3 regions of the Paenibacillus sp. OK060 genome follow, and region 1 is predicted to be linked to each of the others. Evidence: riboswitches for the same ligand, from Rfam matches in the RefSeq annotation. Region 1 holds a riboswitch; each other region holds the start of a gene.
The links. Region 1 has a riboswitch for cyclic di-AMP ahead of BLS14_RS00560 (C40 family peptidase). Riboswitches for the same ligand answer to the same signal wherever they lie in the genome.
Positions count from the first base shown of each region.

Region 2: it holds a riboswitch for cyclic di-AMP, as region 1 does, so the genes downstream of both, BLS14_RS08980 (3D domain-containing protein) here and BLS14_RS00560 (C40 family peptidase) in region 1, are expected to answer to the same signal.
Region 3: it holds a riboswitch for cyclic di-AMP, as region 1 does, so the genes downstream of both, BLS14_RS17815 (HAD family hydrolase) here and BLS14_RS00560 (C40 family peptidase) in region 1, are expected to answer to the same signal.

Region 1 is NZ_FNFR01000001.1:108,802-112,996, forward strand. Features, by position in the region: gene BLS14_RS00540 (xanthine phosphoribosyltransferase) at 38-619, shown strand; gene BLS14_RS00545 (hypothetical protein) at 718-1,047, shown strand; gene BLS14_RS00550 (hypothetical protein) at 1,171-1,389, shown strand; gene BLS14_RS00555 (carboxymuconolactone decarboxylase family protein) at 1,507-1,836, shown strand; gene BLS14_RS00560 (C40 family peptidase) at 1,941-2,405, opposite strand; cyclic di-AMP (ydaO/yuaA leader) riboswitch at 2,411-2,542, opposite strand; gene pelA (pectate lyase) at 2,956-3,915, shown strand; tRNA gene BLS14_RS00570 (tRNA-Leu) at 4,034-4,117, shown strand.
Region 2 is NZ_FNFR01000002.1:608,367-612,561, forward strand. Features, by position in the region: gene BLS14_RS08965 (PspA/IM30 family protein) at 1-417, opposite strand, end outside; gene BLS14_RS08970 (prenylated flavin chaperone LpdD) at 547-891, opposite strand; gene BLS14_RS08975 (polysaccharide deacetylase family protein) at 1,041-1,829, shown strand; gene BLS14_RS08980 (3D domain-containing protein) at 1,962-2,630, opposite strand; cyclic di-AMP (ydaO/yuaA leader) riboswitch at 2,633-2,829, opposite strand; gene BLS14_RS08985 (amino acid ABC transporter ATP-binding protein) at 3,115-3,837, opposite strand; gene BLS14_RS08990 (ABC transporter substrate-binding protein/permease) at 3,824-4,195, opposite strand, start outside.
Region 3 is NZ_FNFR01000004.1:581,819-586,013, reverse strand. Features, by position in the region: gene BLS14_RS17825 (Nramp family divalent metal transporter) at 1-416, shown strand, start outside; gene BLS14_RS17820 (HAD family hydrolase) at 557-1,249, opposite strand; gene BLS14_RS17815 (HAD family hydrolase) at 1,415-1,810, opposite strand; cyclic di-AMP (ydaO/yuaA leader) riboswitch at 1,931-2,106, opposite strand; gene BLS14_RS17810 (glutathione peroxidase) at 2,474-2,950, shown strand; partial or broken gene BLS14_RS33585 (hypothetical protein) at 2,929-2,994, opposite strand; tRNA gene BLS14_RS17800 (tRNA-Leu) at 3,101-3,183, opposite strand; gene BLS14_RS17795 (urease accessory protein UreF) at 3,604-4,195, shown strand, end outside.

The DNA of each region.
Region 1 (4,195 bases):
ACTTTTACGTCATAGGATAGGCTTGGGAGGTCAAATTATGGAAGTATTGAAACAACGAATTTTACAAGAAGGTGTAGTCATGTCAGATCAGGTGCTGAAGCTGGATGGTCTGCTGAATCACCAGATTGATCCTGCATTGACGATGGAAATGGGACGTGAATTTGCCGCTCGTTTTCGTGAGAGTGGTGTAACTCGGGTCATTACAGTGGAGTCTTCCGGGATTCCGGTCGCCTTTGCTGCCGCACATGAACTGGGTGTTCCTCTGGTATTTGCCCGTCGCAAAAAAACACTTTTGGCTGACCCCGACGCCTACTGTGAAAGAGTACCTTCTTTTACGAAAGGGATCGTAACAGATATTATGGTGTCCCGTGAATATATTCATGAGAATGACCGTATTTTGTTTATTGACGATATCATTGCGAATGGCGATGCCGCTCGTGGTGTCATCAAAATTATCGAACGTTCGGGTGCGGAACTGGTCGGATTCGGTGTCGTGGTCGAAAAATGTTTTCAGGCCGGAGCGCGCACTATTCGTGAGCAGGGTATCCCGGTTGAAGCGTTGGTGCGCATTCGTTCACTGAACGATGGCACCGTGCAATTTGACGATAACGAATTGTGACTTTTTAAAGGAAAAAGTGCCTATTTTTATAACAATGCCTTTGCATGACCGCTGATTTCATTTATAATGGGGTTATGTTAGGGAGAGGAGGCAACACCATGGGTAACCAACCGGCAACAGAACAATTTTTTATTGATAAGCTGGCGGAATCGAAAGTACATTTTGAGCGTGCCCTGGATTGTAAACATACGGAATTCGATGACCTTTATCCCTATATGATTGAACATCCTCAATTTTTCTGGTACAAACGCTACGTTGCCTGGTCAGAATTGCTGACGATTGTAGGCTTGTGCGAAGAGTTGTCCTTCGCTTGGAAAGAACAATTTACACCGCATCAAGTGGAGTACCTTGAAGAACGTGTGATGTCCGCCAAAGTGCTTGATTTTTGGTTTGAGAAGAACGACAGCAAGGAGCACGCGCAGCGGTAACTTTCAGTCGGGACATACTTTCGAATGACATGACAGTCCAATACAGTCACGTGAGACCTAAATGACTTTTCATTTAGGTCTCTTTTTGTAAATAATTTTTTTGGGAAAGTAGGCGCCATAAATATGATCAGTGATGCACAATTGGATGCACTGCGTTTATCGGGTGAAAAAGTAAGGGTAGTACGGGACGAGATTCAGTCCAATGATGTGACAGGTATTGTAGTGGCTTGGGACGGGGAGCAGGTACTCATTCGCCGTCAGAATCGTCGTGTGGTCAAGCTTGATCGGAATTACCGATATCAATTGTTCAGCGAACCACGCGAGAGCCTGCTCGAAGAATAGGACATGCCTATTTAGGTTCATTTACCATGGATGTTTTGGCATAATTACACCTCTCGGGAGAGAAGATAGGTACAGTGAGAGCTTGTAACATATCAGCCGAGAGGATGTGCGGTAACCATGACACTGATGAATGATAAGGTTCATGCCTATAAAGATCAGATTGGTGAATTAAGCGATGTGCTACCAGCAGTGGTGAAGTCTTATCATGAGTTCACTGGAGAATGCTTTCAGGCAGGGGCGATTGATGCCAAGACCAAACAGCTGATTGCGCTGGGTATTGGACTGTTTGCGAACAATGAGGTATGTACGTTTTACCATGTGGAAGAGGCACGTGCCAAAGGAGCGACCGATCAGGAGATTATGGAGACGGTTGCTGTGGCTGGAGCGGTAGGCGGAGGCCATGCGCTGTCTCAGGGTGCAATGAGAGTACAGAAGGCTTTACATTAAGTATAGAAGTCTACAGCACACCGGATTTGTAAACAAAAGCCCCAAACAAAGAGGAGGTCCCGGATTCACCCGGAGCCTCCTCTTTGCGCTATATCAAATCAAACTTATATTTTACCCAGCATTTTGTTATACATAAATTGTCCTGTTACCCGGCGTGCTGTTACGTAACGATCGTTGAAGTAAGGATTGGATAATTGTGTGATGCTGACACCCTTGCTGCTTGAAGCATGAGCGAACTGTCCGCCCCCGATATATACACCTGTATGTGAAATGCCATTGCCCATCGTATTAAAGAATACCATGTCACCAGTACGCAGATTAGCTTTGGATACCGGAGTTCCGGCCTTAGCTTGTTGCTGGGAAGTGCGTGGTAATTCAATGCTATATTTGTTGAAAATATATCTCATAAATCCAGAGCAATCAAATCCGGCCATTGTTGTGCCGCCCCATTTGTAAGGTATGCCAGTCATGTTGTTAACGACGGTGTTAATACTGCTTGCCTCTGTGCTTGCTGCACCGGATGTAAATAGAACTGCTGCTCCAAAAATGGAGATGATAAGCTTTTTCAAAATTTTTGTTCTCCCTTCGATGCCTACGGAGTTAGCTAAGGGTTCGGTAGAAGGTTCCCTATATTTCCTATGTATAAGAATAATTCACCCAAAATGGTTCCCCCGTTTTCAAACATGAAACTCGGCAAATGAATAATTAAGTTTTTGTAACCTTTTGAAACTATATTGCATAAATGCGAAAATGTCAAACCGATTTTGAACACTTCTTATCATCTCAATGTTAACGGAATTATCGCTATTTATGTAGAAATAACTCGAATATTGGGTTTTAATAGATGACAAAAAAGTAACTACTGTTTCAAATGGAGAAAAATTGGATAATTTATTGGCTTTCTCACATTTCGATTAGACGATACCTATAGGTTAAGACAAAGAATTTGTTACATATTGTTGCAATTATTGACAAAATTCATTGTTTTGCATAGAATTCTTTTTGTATAATCCACTTATTGGATGAAAAGAAATAGTTTGAGTTTAAAAACAAATATAAGGAGGGGAGACGCTCAAGGAAAACAGTTTGCAGAAAATGAATTGGGGAGTGTTCTAAACGATGTTGAAGGCACAAGCAAGGTTTGCATCTTTGGTAATGGCATGTACAATGATTTTCTCTGTTGTCGGAATGGTATTTCAGCCTGCTGCTAAGGTATCTGCTGCAGACGCATCTGGAACGACAGCAAGTATCTCAGATATTTTGAAGAATCAACGTCCTGACGGGGGATGGAAGAAGGATTACAAAGAAACAAGTGGTGAGTGGGCCAAATCTACGATTGATAATAAAGCTACATACTCAGAAATTAGAAGATTAGCCAAGGAATTTAAAAAGACAAATGATCCGCGATATTCGGCTGCTGCCATCAAAGGAATCAACTTTTTGTTAAATATGCAGTACTCCAATGGAGGATGGCCACAAGTATACCAGAGCTCAGGCTATCACAAACACATTACCTTCAACGACGATGCCATGATTAATGTCATGTACATGCTGGATGAAGTAGGTGCACGTAAAGGTGATTTCTCATTCATCGACAGCTCTCTTGCGGATCGCAGTAAAAAATCAGTTGCCAAAGGTGTAGATGCTATTCTCAATACACAGGTTGTAGCAAATGGTAAACTGACTGCATGGGGACAGCAGCATGATTCCAGCTCCCTAAAACCTGCAGGAGCAAGGATATATGAAGTGCCTTCTCTAAGTGCTGGAGAGAGCAGTACGATTGTAAAGTTTTTGAAAACAAGACCGTCGAACTCGAAAATTAAGGCTTCCATTCAAGCGGCAGAAGCCTGGTTCAACAACGTGAAAATTACAGGATACAAGTATGTCAGAGAAAACGGAGATAGCAAACTCGTAGCTGATTCAGGTGCATCGCCAATTTGGGCACGTTTTTACGAAATTGGAACGGATAAACCGATCTTCGTAGGACGTGATGGGGTTGTGAAATACAAACTCAGCGATATCGATAAGGAAAGAAGAGGCGGGTATGCCTGGTATGGCAACTGGCCTTCAAAGATATAATTTATAAAAAGCTTTATCATTGAAGGCGAAATTATATTTTTTTTGTTGACACTAATTACCTGCACATGATATATTATCTCTTGTCGCCGCGATATAATTTCTCGGAGATAAGACATACGCGGTCGTGGCGGAATTGGCAGACGCGCACGGTTCAGGTCCGTGTGGGCTAACCCCCGTGGAGGTTCGAGTCCTCTCGACCGCATCATATGTAACACTAAAAAGGTTCCTAGAATGGCATTGCTGCCACTCTAGGAACCTTTTTTATTTGTTTACAGATTTT
Region 2 (4,195 bases), on a different contig from region 1:
CAATGTTTCACGTTTATTTTTCATTTGGGTCAACTGTTTGCGCATTTCGTCCAGCTTGCCACGAAGGTTATCGGCAGAAGCCTTGTTTTGATCATAGCTTGTTTTGTATTCAGCCATCTTCTCTTCAGCCACTTTTTTCTCTTCCAGTGCCCGACGAGCCAAATCCATATTCTGTGCACGCGCTGCTGTATGTGCTTGCTCCTCACGTTTCTTCACGAGAGCTTCCTGTTCTTCGAACAGCTGCTTGAATTTCTTCTCAATAGCGATCTGTGCAGCAACAGCTTTCTCCGCATCTTCCAGATCTTCCTGCATATCTCGGATATATTGATCCGTCATCTTGATCGGATCTTCTGCCTTGTCAATAATAGAGTTAATGTTAGACATCGTTAAATCGCGCAATCGTTTGAAAATGGACATTATGGTATTCCTCCTAGTCGATAGTTCATCCTTGTATATAAACATACATACGTGGCAATGTTCTACTCGTTTCAATTTTAACAAAAAAAATCATAAAAAACGATTTTAGCCTACTTAGCGTCCATCGAACTATTGAATCAGTTGACTAGTTTGGCACAGCTCTTCATCAAGCAGCTTCTCTGCAGTCTGCACAATCTCATCAATCTGCATGCGCGTAATTGCATCAAAGTGAATCCCCATAATCACGGTCACGGTTACTTTTAAATGTAGGGCAGCCTTACGTGCGAGCCTTTCACACAGCTCTTGCTCTTTATGCCCCGGAATATGCATCGTAGCCCCGCTTACCCGCTCACGGTCCGGATAAAATGTCGCTACTGCTCCAATATGTGATCTGCCTCCAGTTACCATAAACAGCTTGTCTTCCCCTGCCTCAATCACCTGTAAACGAACGGAATTTAAGTCGTATGTACTCATCCTGATCCACCTGTCCTTTTCTATATATATATGGTGGAATTATGGCTCCGATTTGATAAATCAGCAATGAAACATCTCACATTATGCATAAATACGGATGGCCCCGGGCATACCAAAGAGAACGCAATTTGGGAAAAGGAGGCACTAACATGCGTATACGCCTCATAATGTTATCCATCATGGTCATTCTTCTGGGAGGAAGTTACGCTCCTGCTCAGTTATGGGCTTCTTCAAGCCCGCAAACCGAACCTGCTTCGAAGTCTGATTCTTCTGAAGAGGAGCAGCTGACGCTGGGACAGCTCAGACAGAAATATGCGGATACATTCAAAACAAATGGCCCCTCGACAAAAAAGGTCGCACTGACTTTTGATGACGTACCTGATCCACGGTTCACCCCGCAGGTGTTGGATATTCTAAAAAAATACAAGGTGCGGGCTACGTTTTTCATTGTGGGACATCGCGCTGAGAAACATCCGGATTTAGTGAAACGCATGGTAAAGGAAGGGCATATTGTTGGCAATCACAGCTACAATCACCCGGAGTTCAGTAAGCTGTCCATGAATGCATTTCGCAAACAAATCTTACATACCGGGGATATTATTCGGAATCTGGCGGGGTACACGCCCAAAATGATTCGTCCACCTTATGGCGACATTAATGAGCAACAGCTGCAATGGGCGGCCAAACAACATTACAGCATTGTGAATTGGAACGTCGATTCCCTGGACTGGAAGGGCCTCTCCAAAGAGGAAGTCAAACAAAACATCCTGTCGGCCGTTAAACCAGGTTCCATTGTTCTGCAACATGCAGGAGGCGGTGTCGGATCGAAGCTGAGTGGTACCATCGAGGCGTTGCCTGAAGTTATCGAGGAATTGCGAAACCGCGGGTACGAGCTGGTGACTTTGGACGAAATGCTGGAACTGCCAAAGGGTAAATAGGTTTAGAATACGGCAGTCGGATATTCAAAAGGGTGTCCTTCATTCACATTATCGTGATTGGAGAACACCCTTTATTGTTTAATTTAGATTTAGTTGGAGTCACATATGATGATGTGCAGCTACGCTTTGATTTTATTTCAAAATGTAAAGTTCAACATCCTGAATACCAAATGTGCTCACGGATTGCTTGCTGCCAGGAATAAAGATATCGATCTTGTGACCTTTAATGGCACTACCCACATCACGAGCCGTTGCTACAAATGCCTGTTTTGGCAGTCCTGGATGTGTATGACCTGTCACCAGTACCTTTGTACCCAATGGAATGATACTTGGGTCTACTGCAATGGTACCCAATTCAAGCGGATTACCGAAGTAATCCACGGCACCCCATCCTCCATTTTCGGAAGCGTCTGCGGAGTATGCTGTTGCTTTGACGTCGACAGCTTTGCTGTAATCAAACGTTTTACCCCAGGCTTGTACAACTTTACTATCTGCATTAACGTCAAGGCTTGCGGCAGTTACCGTTTTGGCCTCCGTTTTAGCTGCTGCTGCAGAAGCTGTGTTCGTTGTTTTACCAGGGATCGTAATTTTCAAACCACCATAAATGTTGTAAGCTGAAATCTCATTGTTAGCTTTAATAAGAGCGTTAAGTCCAACTCCATATTGTTTGGATAAGGTGTAGAAGGTATCCCCCTCTTTGGCCACATGAACTGAATCAGCATGAGCCGGAACGGCCTGAATGAGCATTGCTGCTGTCAGCAAAGCTGTTGCTGTTTTGGCTATACGTTTCTTGTTAATCATGGTCTTCCTCCCTCATTATGCCTGCGAAGTTAGTTGTCGGATTCGGATGGAGGAAACCACCCTATAGGTTCAATTACATTAATAATTTATGTAGCCCTAATTCACCCCAAGCCGTGTGCAAATGATTCTTCCCCAAGCACACTCTGCATCGTTACATCCCCCACACTCCCAACTCCGGAAGTTTCGGCAGGAACAAATATATCACAACTTTGTAACCAAGAGTCGTAGTAAATGTTACCATCTGGCTAATTCACTTCAATATTTTTGCTGAATTCAAGCGATTTTTTCAAAAAAATGTCTATTTGAGCTTATATCGTTGATGACAGAAACGTTACTTTTTATGTAAATCCGTGTGTATTCACACGCAACAAAACAATCCCTGCCGACAGGTCGCCGACAGGGATCTATGAGGGAATAAGAATTCTCATCCACAGTATATATTTTGCATTTTCATCCAATTCATCCTAATGATGACTTGGATGTATTAGAGCACTTTAGCAAGGAAGTCACGTGTACGTGCATGCTTAGGCTCACCAAACACTTCAGCAGGGGTTCCTTCTTCTACAATAACCCCGCCATCCATGAACAGGATGCGGTCCCCTACTTCGCGTGCGAAGCCCATCTCATGCGTTACAATAACCATAGTCATGCCGCCCTCTGCAAGCCGCTTCATGACATCCAGTACTTCACCGACCATTTCAGGGTCCAGTGCTGAAGTAGGCTCGTCAAACAGCATGACATGCGGCTGCATCGCAAGCGCTCTTGCAATAGCTATCCGTTGTTTCTGTCCACCGGACAGCTGATTAGGATAAGCGTCTTTTTTGTCAGACAGGCCAACCGTCTTCAGCAAATCTGCGCAGATTTGTTCCGCTTCCTGTGCAGATTGTTTTTTCACTTTAATGGGAGCAATCGTAATGTTCTGCTGCACCGTTTTGTGCGGGAACAGATTGAAATGCTGGAATACCATCCCCATTTTTTCACGAGTTGCATTAATGTTGTGTTTAGGGTCAGTGATCGAAACTCCCTCAAAGTCAATCTCACCGGAAGTAGGCTGCTCCAATAAGTTAAGACAGCGCAAAAAGGTACTTTTCCCCGATCCGGACGGACCGATGACCACGACAACCTCGCCTTTGCCAATTGTTACGTTAATGCCCTTGAGCACATCGTTATTTCCATATGATTTGTGTAATTGTCTAACGTCTATCACTTGCACTCAACTTCCTTTCCAGTCGACCCAGCAGCTTGGACAAAATGAACGTCAGCACAAAGTAAATGGCCGCTGCAATCAGGAATGGATTCATTCCTTGGTACGTAATGTTTTTGACTACACTTGCCTGGTACATAATGTCCACCATACCAATAACCGAGATGATGGAAGATTCCTTGATAATGGTCACGAATTCATTACCGATCGCCGGCAACACCGCTTTGAACGCTTGTGGAAGCACAATGAAGCGCATTGCCGCACCTCTACCCATTCCCAGGGAACGAGCTGCTTCCAACTGGCCTCGATCCACACCCTGTATACCAGCGCGGAAAATCTCGGCAAGATAGGCACCACTATT
Region 3 (4,195 bases), on a different contig from region 1:
TGCTGGGAACCACCATCGCTAGCATCCTGTTCGGTGTAGCCCTGCTGGCTTCAGGCCAAAACTCAACACTCACCGGCACGTTGTCCGGACAGATTGTAATGGAAGGCTTCCTGAACATTCGTATTCCAGCGTGGCTTCGTCGACTGGTTACACGTCTGATCGCTATCATCCCGGCCGTCATCGTAACAGCCATTGCTGGAGAGCACGGAACAGAAGAACTGTTGATTCTTAGCCAGGTTGTGCTGTCTCTGCAGCTACCCTTTGCCGTCATTCCGCTGGTAATGTTTACGAGTGACAAAAAAAGCATGGGGGCTTTTGCCAACAAGCTGTGGCTCAAAATCATCTCCTGGATCATTGCCGGAATTATCGTTGTCCTGAATGTGTATCTGATTATCCAGACCATTCTGTTGTTCTAGGTTAAACGGAATTACGCCGTATTTTGTCTAACTCAAAAAGGCTGATCAACTCAAGTAACGTACCCCTTGAGACGATCAGCCTTTTATATGTTAGAGCAGCAGCCTAATTATACCGAATAGTTCATAAATACTGCTCTTATTTAGTTGTCTGAATTTTGAGTTACCATTAACAAAGGAAGAAGTTCCTCCAGTGATTCAATAGTCCAGTCTGGACGCTCTGCATCCGCAAGCTCCGGCTGGAATCTGCCATAACCCTGCAAAATCCGGATCGTGTGCATACCCAGCTTCTTAGCCGGAATAATATCATTATCAATCCTGTCGCCGATCATGACCGCTTCCTCAGGTTTGCATCCCGCCTGTTTCAACGCTACAGCATACAATTCAGGATCAGGCTTGGACACTCCTTCTTCAGCCGAACAGGCCAGCACATCCACATACTTGCGCAAGCCGTAGCTATCCAGCCGATTTTCCGTCCCCGGACTCTGATTGGCAATGATACCAATCTTATAGTTTTGCGACAACGTCTGGAGAACAGCGTCGGCTGACGCGAAGGGGCGCTCAAGCTCTTTGCGGAACTTCAGCTTCTCCTGTATCTGTTCCCGGTGCCCCTCGTCGCTGATAAGGGTACGAATAGCCAATTTCATCGGCCATTGCTCGTAATTTCGGTAGGAGGCGGCAAATAGTTCTCGCACCGTCTGCATCTCCACCTGATAACCAAGCGCACAAGCTTCACGAACGAACTGACCGATAATATCATCTACCGGCTCCCATTCGTCCACGAGCGTATCCCCCACATCAAAGAACAACCATTGTATTCCACGTACATCCGGCACGCCTATTCCTCCTCGTTAGCCACAGGAAATCCATATCCCTATTTCCCAAACCATAAAAAAGAAGACCCACCAACATGCATGAGTCTCCTCAAGTTTCCGTTTATTTATGATTTCAATTATAACAGGCAGCTGACACTGGATCAATCACAGGAATAGTACTAGCCACTAGCCATTCAGTAGAAACCCAACTTCCCCATTCAAGGAATATACAATACGGTCTGCTCCCATTCCCCGATAGATCCCTTTGGGGTGGCTTTGTTCCGTAATGACACACAGGGACTTGGATGTCCAGGAGCGGCAGATCTGTAAATATCGACAGGTCAGGTTTAGGCTATTTTCAAAAATAAAAACATTGCCGACACTACCTTGCGGCAAAAACCATTTCTGAGCAGCAGCTGTGTTCATGCGAATGACATGCTCCACACCAATCCTCCGGAGCCTGCGCTCTTCCCCTGCACTGTTGGTCAGAACGGCAAACGGCATTTTTTTGTACATCAGCAATTTGATAAATTTACGTCCTGCTTCATTTGGAGCAGTCACTAAGATCATCTCTTTATCCATCATTCGTTCCTCCCTTGGCGTGAAAAGACAACAAAAAAGAAGCGTGGGGGACCAAGGCCTCCCGGACGCTTCTTCAATAATCCATAGCAAAAAGACACTATGAACCAGCGTACGGCTTGTTGCCTCTCCCTTTAACGCTTACGAGGTTAGCTGACGGATTCGGGCGCGAGAGTCGCCCTATTTCCGGCTGTCACCGGAAAATTCACCCCATGGATGCCTACTGTCCTGGACAGTTCATCCTGTTGGTTCCCCCGTTTCCCACCCATGAATGAATGGAAACTCAGCGATTAAAACATCGTTCTTTTATAATCATTAATCAGAGCGATATTATCGTTTGTTTCGTTTTTCATGTAAAATTTAATTTAAATTGGAATTACGATATGAATCATACACCCGTGCCATATTGGTGTAAAGTCTGCGCAGATCACCGAATCGACGGATTTTTGCCATTTCACATCAATAATAGCGCTTACAACGTATCCATTCTCTACCCATCTCATCAAAGCTCTCTAATTCTCTCTTTAGCGAAATTCAGGTAGCAAATCAGTCACAGATCATACACGACAGCTTCAAATTGAGTTAAAAAAGCAATATTAATTTTGCATTATTTAATTGTAATCAATATAATAGAAGAAAGAAGAATATGAAATGGAGGCGATTTTCATGTCAGTCTACGACTACAAAGTAAACACCCTTCGCGGTCAGGAAGTTGAAATGTCCAACTATCGTGACAAAGTACTGCTTATCGTGAATACAGCAAGCCAATGCGGCCTCACACCTCAATTCAAAGGTCTGCAAGAGCTTCAGGATAAGTTTAAAGACTCCCCATTCGAAGTTCTTGGTTTTCCAAGCAACCAGTTTGCACAGGAAAAAGGCTCTTCTGATGATATTGCCGAGTTCTGCCAGATGAACTATGGTGTTAGCTTCCCGATGTTTGAGAAGATCGATGTGAATGGTTCAAGCGCTCACCCTCTTTTCCAGCACCTTACCAAAGAAGCGCCAGGCGTACTCGGCTCCAAAGCCATCAAATGGAACTTCACCAAATTCCTTGTGGATCAGAACGGACGTGTTCTGAAACGGTATGCTCCCAAAACAACACCTGATAAAATTGAAGCGGACATCAAAGAATTGCTTAAATAACAAGTAAAGGCCATCCGACCCCAGCAGACAGAATGAGCATGCATTCAGGGGAAACGGGTGACCTTTTTTTGTCTGGCCCATCTGTACTGTAAATAAAACAAAAAAAAGAAGCTTCCCATACGGGAAGCTTCTTTTTTATCGTTCTTATGATGCGGTCGAGAGGACTCGAACCTCCACGGGTATACACCCACTACCCCCTCAAGATAGCGTGTCTGCCATTCCACCACGACCGCATGTCGTAAATAATCGGCAACAAAATTGATTATACCCGGTTCATGTTTAAAAGTAAAGCATTTTTCTTAATATCATTTTAACTGCGCTTTTCCTTCCATAAATCGTATAATCTCGTCATTTTCTCCTACGAAGTGCATATGATTAAATTTAATCCCGTTTGTATACCCGATTAGGCCGATCACTCTACTTTATTTGTATTACCATCCTTCATATCCCTTAGTATAAAGTAACTCATAAAGTTATATAAAATAACACTAAATAGATTTAATATTCAAAAAACAAAGAAACTATTGACAAAAAGCGGATATTTATGTGAATATATATATCATATAATTCGGATTTACAAACATAAAGCGAACCAAAAAGGAGTATAAATGTTATTTAACATAACATTTAACGAACGTAGGAGGCGAAAGATTGTGAACCGTGGGAATAAGCTGCTCGATTATGTCAAACTGCTTGATTCCTCTATCCAGGTCGGAGGGTTCACCCATTCCTTCGGTATGGATGCCCATATCGCTGAAGGTACCATTCGTAGTGTTGAAGATCTCGAATCATTCATGCGCTGTCAATTGCATCCCAGCATCGTGCGTCTGGAAGGTATGGCGATTAAAGGCATATACACCGCCGCAGATCACAAGGACGCATGGCGTACAGCCCTCATCGACAAACTCGTTCATGTCCAGCGCACCCCAGTCAATCTTAGAGAACATGCCTCCATTATGGGCAAACGACTAATTAAGCTAGCTCGCGCACTACACCCCTGGATTGATTTTAGCCATCTCGAACAAACGCTGGCTAAGTATGAATCTGTTGGCTGTCTCCCCACTGTTCACGCCTGGATTAACCACCACCTCGAAATCCCTGTCGAGGAGGCGGTCCTTGGTTATCTGCATTCAGCCATGAGTGCCTGCATAACCGAAGCCTCCAAAGTGATTCCCCTTAACACCGATACAACCCAGGACCTGCTGGTTCGCCTGGCCGCAGACCTGGAGCATGAATGGGATACCG